One region of the Streptomyces sp. NPDC003247 genome, then DNA from elsewhere that is predicted to be linked to it. Evidence: riboswitches for the same ligand, from Rfam matches in the RefSeq annotation. Region 1 holds a riboswitch; the other holds the start of a gene.
What was found. Region 1 has a riboswitch for glycine ahead of gcvT (glycine cleavage system aminomethyltransferase GcvT). Riboswitches for the same ligand answer to the same signal wherever they lie in the genome.

Region 1 (4,084 bases):
TCCGGCCGAGGCGGGAGCGTGGGCCCCCGCGCCGCCCTAGCCGGGGCACCCGTCCGGTGCCCCACGCGGGCTGCCACCCCGCACGGCCGACCCGGCAGGGCCGGCCGAGGGGCAGGAGTACGTCCCCGCGCCACCCGAGCGGGACGCGGGCGCCGGTCCGGTGAACCGTGCGGGCGACCGCCGCGTACGGTCGGCCCGGCGGGGCACCGGGTCCGGGCCTGCGGCCTGCCGCGCCCCGCCGCCGGGGAAGGGAGGTCAGGGCGGACAGGGTGGACGAGGGCGGGCGGATCAGCCTGTGAAGGCGATGCGGCGGAGGGCGTCCGCCGCGGGGCGGTCGAGGAGGATCGCCGAGCCCCAGCCCTCGGGGAGGCGGCCCCGCTCGACGGAGCGCAGGAGGCGGGAGGCGGCCCGGCGGTGGCGCAGGAAGGCGTAGCGGGAGACGCCCCGGCCGCGCTCGCGCTGGCCCTCCAGGGCGGTGCCGGGGGTGACGTCGAGCATCAGCAGGTGCAGGGTGCCGCCGCGGCGGCGGGCCTCGCGGGCCAGCCAGGCGCGCACCCAGGCCTGCGTGCCGCAGTCGTGCACCACGACGCCCTCGCCGGTGCGCACGGCGCGGCGCAGCCCGGCGTAGTGGGCGACGCGGACGAGGGGGCGGTAGAGCGCGTAGGGCAGGAAGCGCGGCACGCGGACGTCCCAGCGGTCGCGGGTGTCCTGGGAGTCGATGCGGACGCCCTTCACCGTGCGCCGCATCAGGGTGGACTTGCCGCTGCCCGGCAGGCCGGTGACGACGACCAGGTCGCGGGGGCCGAACAGCAGGCCGTGCGGGCTGTGGCCGGCGCGGTCGCGCAGGTCGCGGACGACGGACGCGCGGGCCGTACCGCACGCCCCCCGGGCCGGGGTCGCGGGCTGCGTGGGCAGTGCGATCGCCGAGGTCGTCGCGTACGCCGTGGTCCTGTTCACCGTCATCGTCCTCCCCTGGGGTCAGACAAGTCTTCTCCCCTTCGAGCGTAAAGAGAAGGTAATGCTCGGTGTCTTCCTGTTTCGTACGCGTCCCGCCACAAGCCGGTTACAGATGCGGCCTGCCGTGACGGGGGCCGGGCGTGCAATGATGGCCGCGCCAACTGCATACCGGCCGTTTGAATCCGCGCGGGAGAGTCCCGGACCCTGTCCGGGCGCCGAAGGAGCAAGTCCCTCCCTTGAATCTCTCAGGCCCCGTTACCGCGCGGGCGAGGCACATCTGAAAAGCGGGCCGCTGCCACAGGGCCCCACCCAAGGTGCAAGTCAGAACCGCGTGATCGTCGCCGATCACCCGCGGTCATGGCGAACCTCTCAGGTTCCGATGACAGATGGGGAGGACTTTCCTCGCCCTCCCCCGCGCCCGGCTGTGCTCGCGCGGGGCCCCTCGCCCTGGGAGACGACCGTCCGATGAGCAGTACCGAACCCTCACGGCAGCGCCGTACCGCGCTCGACGCCGTGCACCGCTCGCTCGGTGCCACGATGACCGACTTCGCCGGCTGGGACATGCCGCTGCGCTACGGCTCCGAGCGCGACGAGCACCACGCCGTCCGCACCCGCGCCGGCCTGTTCGACCTCTCGCACATGGGCGAGATCACCGTCACCGGTCCGCAGGCGGCCGCCCTGCTGAACTTCGCCCTGGTCGGCGACATCGCGTCCGTCGGCGTCGGCCGCGCCCGCTACACCATGATCTGCCGGGCCGACGGCGGCATCCTCGACGACCTGATCGTCTACCGGCTCGCCGACACCCAGTACATGGTCGTCGCGAACGCCTCGAACGCGCAGGTGGTGCTGGACGCGCTCGGGGAGCGCTCCGCCGGCTTCGACGCCGAGGTCCGCGACGACCGGGACGCCTACGCCCTGATCGCCGTCCAGGGCCCCCGGTCGCCGGGCATCCTGGCGTCCCTCACCGACGCCGACCTCGACGGCCTCAAGTACTACGCCGGACTGCCCGGCACCGTCGCCGGGGTCCCGGCGCTGATCGCCCGCACCGGCTACACCGGCGAGGACGGCTTCGAACTGTTCGTGGAGCCGGAGCACGCGGTGGAGCTGTGGCAGGCCCTGACCAAGGCCGGCGAGGGCGCCGGACTGGTCCCCTGCGGCCTGTCCTGCCGGGACACGCTGCGCCTGGAGGCGGGCATGCCGCTGTACGGGCACGAGCTGTCGACCGCGCTGACCCCCTTCGACGCCGGGCTCGGCCGGGTGGTCAAGTTCGGCAAGGAGGGCGACTTCGTCGGGCGCGCGGCGCTCGCCGAGGCTGCCTCGCGCGCGGAGACGGACCCGCCGCGCGTCCTGGTCGGCCTGGTCGCCGAAGGCCGCCGGGTGCCGCGCGCCGGGTACGCGGTGGTCGCGGGCGGCGAGACGATCGGCGAGGTCACCTCCGGCGCCCCCTCCCCCACGCTGGGCAAGCCGATCGCGATGGCGTACGTCGACGCCGCGCACGCGGCACCGGGCACGCCGGGTGTCGGCGTGGACATCCGGGGCAGCCACGAACCGTACGAGGTCGTGGCGCTGCCGTTCTACCGGCGCCAGAAGTAACGGCTCAGAGCGGGGGTCGCCGCCGGGAACGGCCGGTGCGCGTGACCCTGCGCACATTTCCGCTGCTCACGAACGTATTCAGCAGTCCCCCCTTCATCAGCACTCCCCCGCGTACAGGAGAATTCAGGCCATGAGCAACCCCCAGCAGCTGCGCTACAGCAAGGAGCACGAGTGGCTGTCGGCCGCCGAGGACGGCGTCTCGACGGTCGGCATCACGGAGCACGCGGCCAACGCGCTCGGCGACGTGGTCTTCGTGCAGCTCCCGGCGGTCGGCGACTCGGTGACCGCGGGCGAGTCCTGCGGCGAGCTGGAGTCGACCAAGTCGGTCAGTGAGCTGTACTCGCCCGTCGACGGCGAGATCGTCGAGGTCAACCAGGATGTCGTCGACGATCCGGCGCTGGTGAACTCCGCCCCCTTCGAGGGCGGATGGCTGTTCAAGGTACGCGTCTCGGGCGAGCAGGAAGAACTGCTCTCCGCCGACGAGTACACCGCCTACACCGCCGGCTGAGGAGTCGTAGACGCATGTCTGTCCTGAACACGCCCCTGCACGAGCTCGACCCGGAGATCGCCGCGGCGGTCGACGCCGAGCTGCGCCGCCAGCAGTCCACGCTGGAGATGATCGCCTCGGAGAACTTCGCTCCGCTCGCGGTCATGGAGGCGCAGGGCTCGGTCCTGACCAACAAGTACGCCGAGGGCTACCCCGGCCGCCGCTACTACGGCGGCTGCGAGCACGTCGACGTCGCCGAGCAGATCGCGATCGACCGGATCAAGGAGCTGTTCGGCGCCGAGTACGCCAACGTGCAGCCCCACTCGGGCGCCTCCGCCAACCAGGCCGCCCTGTTCGCGCTGGCCCAGCCGGGCGACACCATCCTCGGCCTGGACCTGGCGCACGGCGGTCACCTGACCCACGGGATGCGGCTGAACTTCTCCGGCAAGCAGTTCGACGTGGTCGCGTACCACGTGGACGAGGCCGGCCTGGTCGACATGGCCGAGGTCGAGCGGCTGGCCAAGGAGCACCGCCCGAAGGTGATCATCGCGGGCTGGTCGGCGTACCCGCGGCAGCTGGACTTCGCCGAGTTCCGCCGGATCGCCGACGAGGTCGAGGCGTACCTGTGGGTGGACATGGCGCACTTCGCCGGTCTGGTCGCCGCGGGCCTGCACCCGAACCCGGTCGAGTACGCCGACGTCGTCACCTCCACCACCCACAAGACGCTGGGCGGCCCGCGCGGCGGCATCATCCTCGCGAAGAAGGAGTTCGCGAAGAAGCTGAACTCGTCCGTCTTCCCGGGCTTCCAGGGCGGTCCCCTGGAGCACGTGATCGCGGCCAAGGCGGTGTCCTTCAAGGTCGCGGCGAGCGAGGAGTTCCAGGAGCGCCAGCGCCGTACGGTCGAGGGCGCGAAGATCCTCGCCGAGCGCCTGACGGCCGCCGACGCCCGCGAGGCCGGGGTGAACGTCCTGTCCGGCGGCACCGACGTGCACCTGCTCCTGGTCGACCTGCGCGAGTCGGAGCTGGACGGCCGGCAGGCCGAGGACC
Region 2 (4,084 bases), on a different contig from region 1:
TACAGCACCGGGTAGTGCGGCTCCAGTCGCTTGGCGATGTAGTTGGCGGACAGCACCGCCACCTGCGTGGCCCGCTTCAGCCCGTCCCCGCCCATGAGCCGCACGTACGCCCACGAGATCGGCAGGATGCCCGCGGAGCCCCAGGGCGCGGCCGAGATCGGCCCCACGCCCGTCTCCGGCCCGGCGGCGGGCTGGAGCGGGTGGTTCGGCAGGTACGGCGCCAGGTGCGAGCGCACGGCCACCGGCCCGACGCCGGGGCCGCCGCCGCCGTGCGGGATGCAGAACGTCTTGTGCAGGTTCAGGTGCGAGACGTCACCGCCGAAGTGCCCCGGCTTGGCGAGTCCGACGAGCGCGTTGAGGTTGGCGCCGTCGACGTACACCTGTCCGCCGGCCTCGTGCACCTGGGCGCAGATGTCGGCGACGTGCTCCTCGAACACGCCGTGCGTCGACGGATACGTGATCATCAGGACCGCGAGCTCGTCCCGGTGCTTGTCGATCTTCACCCGCAGGTCCTCGACGTCGATCTCGCCGTCCCCTGCCGTGCCCACCACGACGACCTTCATGCCGGCCATCACGGCACTGGCGGCGTTGGTGCCGTGCGCGGACGACGGGATGAGGCACACGGTCCGCTGCTCGTCACCGTTGGCCCGGTGGTACCCCCGTACGGCGAGCAGACCGGCCAGCTCGCCCTGCGACCCGGCGTTGGGCTGGAGGGACACCTTGTCGTACCCGGTGACCTCGGCGAGACGTTCCTCCAGCTCGTGGATGAGCGTGAGGTAGCCCTCCGCCTGCTCGGCGGGCGCGAACGGGTGCAGCTGCCCGAACTCGGGCCAGGTGACCGGCTCCATCTCGGTGGTCGCGTTGAGCTTCATGGTGCAGGAGCCCAGCGGGATCATGCCGCGGTCGAGCGCGTAGTCCCGGCCGGCGAGCCGGCGCAGGTAGCGCAGCATCGCGGTCTCGGAGCGGTGCCGGTGGAAGACGGGATGGGTGAGGATCGCGTCGGTGCGCAGCAGCGCGGCCGGCACCGCGTCCTCGGTCACCGCGTCGAGTTCCTCGACGTCCCCGTCGACCCCGAAGGCGGCCCAGACGGCACTCACCTGGGCCCGCCCGGTGGTCTCGTCGCAGGCGATCGACACCCGGTCGGCGTCGACGAGGCGCAGGTTCACGCCGTTCTCGCGCGCGGCGGCGACGACCTCGGCGGCCCGGCCGGGCACCCGCACGGTCAGCGTGTCGAAGAACGAACCGTGCACGACCTCGACACCGCCGGCCCTCAGGCCGCCGGCGAGGACGGAGGCGTACCGGTGGGTGCGCCGCGCGATCGTCCTGAGCCCCTCGGGGCCGTGGTGGACGGCGTACATCCCGGCCATGACGGCGAGCAGCACCTGCGCGGTGCAGATGTTGCTGGTGGCCTTCTCCCGGCGGATGTGCTGCTCACGCGTCTGGAGCGCCAGCCGGTAGGCCTTGTTCCCGTCCGCGTCCACGGACACGCCGACGAGCCGGCCGGGCAGGCTGCGCGCGAACTTCTCGTGGACGGCCATGTAGCCGGCGTGCGGCCCGCCGAAGCCCATCGGCACACCGAACCGCTGCGTCGTGCCGACCGCGATGTCCGCGCCCAGCTCACCGGGCGACGTCAGCAGCGTCAGCGCGAGCAGGTCGGCGGCGACGGTGACGAGCGCGCCCAGCGCGTGGGCCTGCTCGATGACCGGCCTGATGTCGCGTACGGCGCCGGAGGCGCCCGGGTACTGGAGGAGCACACCGTTGATCTCGCGCTCGGCGACCTCGGCCGGGATCCCGTCACCGAGGTCGGCGACGACCACCTCGACACCCGTCGGCTCGGCCCGCGCCTCGATCACGGCGATGGTCTGCGGCAGCGCGTCCGCGTCGACCAGGAACAGGCCCTTCTTGTTCCGGCCCATACGGCGGGAGAGCGCCATCGCCTCGGCGGCGGCGGTGCCCTCGTCGAGCAGCGAGGCACCGGACGTGGGCAGCCCGGTGAGGTCGGCGACCATGGTCTGGAAGTTCAGCAGCGCCTCGAGCCGCCCCTGGGAGATCTCCGGCTGGTACGGCGTGTAGGCCGTGTACCAGGCCGGGTTCTCCATGACGTTGCGCAGGATCACCGGCGGCGTGAACGTCCCGTAGTAGCCCAGGCCGATCATGGAGTCGAGGACCTGGTTGCGGTCGGCCAGCGAGCGCAGCTCGGCCAGCACCTCGGCCTCGGACCGCGCGTCCGGCAGGTCCAGCGCGTCGGCGTTCTTGATCACATCGGGGACGGCGGCGGCGGTGAGCTCGTCCAGCGAGCCGTACCCGACCTGCGCGAGCATCTTGGCCCGCGCCTCCTGGTCGGGCCCGATGTGGCGCTGCTCGAACGGGTTTGCCCGTTCGAGGTCGGCGAGCGGAATGCGATGGGCGGTCATTGCGGAGGCCTCCTGGTCTGACGCGACCTTCGAGGGGCACCACGGCACGGGTACCCGGACGGCCTCCCCCTCTGTCATCTCGACCTGAGAGCTTCACCGGCCGCCCGTGGACGCCCGGCTTTCACCGTCGGTGAGGGCGGAAGCCATCGACGTCCGCCCTGCTTTCCAGAGTGACCTCGTCCGTGCGGTACGTGGGCCTGAGAGATTCCGGGGAGGATTTGCTCCTTCGGCGCCTCCGGTGTTCTCCGGAGGACTCTCCCGCACGGGGTCAGCAGCCGTAGTCAGACTATCAGCGAGGTCAACGGTGCCCCCTGTCGAGTGGCCGCCATCACCGATGTGCTCTTTTGTAGTGCTTACGAATGAGTTGCGACCACGTGGAGGGCCCGTGCAGACCGACATCGATCCGCGCAACCTGATCGGCCGCAAGGCGTTCGACCGTCATGGCACCAAGATCGGCACGATCGACGAGGTCTACCTCGACGACGCCACCGGCGTGCCGGAGTGGGCGGCCATACGGACCGGCCTGTTCTCCCGGGACGCCTTCGTCCCCCTGGAGCCCAGCGAACTCGTTGAGGGCACCCTGCGCGTCCCGTTCGACCGCTCTCTGATCAAGGACGCCCCGGACTTCGGCGTCGGCCGCCACCTCTCCCCGGAGCAGGAACTCCAGCTCTACCACCACTACGGCCTCGACGTGGGCGCCCCTCCCCCGACGGAGGACCACGACTTCGGCACCCTGGCCGGCCGGGACGACACCTGACCCCGCGGTCAGCCGCAGGCCCGCAGCAGCCGCGCCAGCAGCCCGGCGGGGTCGAGCAGGACGCGCGCACCGTCCCGCACGACGCGCCGGGTCCCGGCGTCGACGGGGTCCGTGCGCGCCCAGTCCGGCGCGCCGATGTTCACCTCGACCTCCAGCCCGGAGGCGGTGACCTGCCGCCACTCGGTGACGGGCCCCCACGCCCCGACACGGACCACCTCGCCCAGGGCGAGCTCGCGGAGCCAGGCGTCGTCGTCGGCGTACCCGGCGGCCCGGGTCGTCAGGACGACGAGATCGACGTCGGAGTCCTGCCGCGCCGCACCCCGGGCCCATGACCCGACCAGCAGCACTCCGACGACGTCGCTCCGGCCGAGGGCCCACGCCGTGATCCGCTCCACCACCGTCCGGACCTCGGCACACCGCTCCGGCGACACCCCGGAAGGACTCTTCCCGGTCACCGGACGGCCCCCGGCCGCTCCACCGGTACCCCGCCCGCCTGCGCCCCGCCCAGGGGCCCCGCCTCCCCGGCCGCGTCCTCCACCGCGCCGTCCGCGTCCCCCACCGCGCCGTCCGCCGTCGGGGCCTCTTCCGGTCTTCGCCGGACCAGCGGCAGCGGATCCGCCGGCTCCAGGTCCGGGTCGTCGATCCGGAACGTGCGCACCCGCCCCACCTCCGACTGCGGTGTCTCGAACCGCACGGTGACCCGTCCCAGGCCACTGCCCTGCACCCAGCCATGCCCCAGCACGGCATGCCGCACATCGTGCCCCGGACGCCACTGGTGTCCGTCCGGCACCGCGTCCTCCCGCGCCGGCTCGTCCGGCACCTCCTCCTCGACGCCCTCCGCTCTCGCCTCGGCGACCTGCGCGAACAGATCCTCCTGGGTGAAGTCGGCCAGGCCGCTGACACCGACCCCGAG

Region 2: linked by a shared signal. The riboswitch ahead of gcvP (aminomethyl-transferring glycine dehydrogenase) and the one ahead of gcvT (glycine cleavage system aminomethyltransferase GcvT) in region 1 are both predicted to bind glycine.

The regions. Positions count from the first base shown of each region.
Region 1 covers NZ_JBIAPF010000009.1:293,396-297,479, forward strand. Annotated here, with positions in the region: gene ACFYWQ_RS29495 (AAA family ATPase) at 289-963, opposite strand; glycine riboswitch at 1,135-1,228, shown strand; gene gcvT (glycine cleavage system aminomethyltransferase GcvT) at 1,423-2,550, shown strand; gene gcvH (glycine cleavage system protein GcvH) at 2,681-3,058, shown strand; gene glyA (serine hydroxymethyltransferase) at 3,073-4,084, shown strand, end outside.
Region 2 covers NZ_JBIAPF010000004.1:875,096-879,179, forward strand. Annotated here, with positions in the region: gene gcvP (aminomethyl-transferring glycine dehydrogenase) at 1-2,414, opposite strand, end outside; glycine riboswitch at 2,590-2,685, opposite strand; gene ACFYWQ_RS17585 (PRC-barrel domain-containing protein) at 2,800-3,171, shown strand; gene ACFYWQ_RS17590 (nucleotidyltransferase domain-containing protein) at 3,180-3,569, opposite strand; gene ACFYWQ_RS17595 (DNA polymerase IV) at 3,623-4,084, opposite strand, start outside.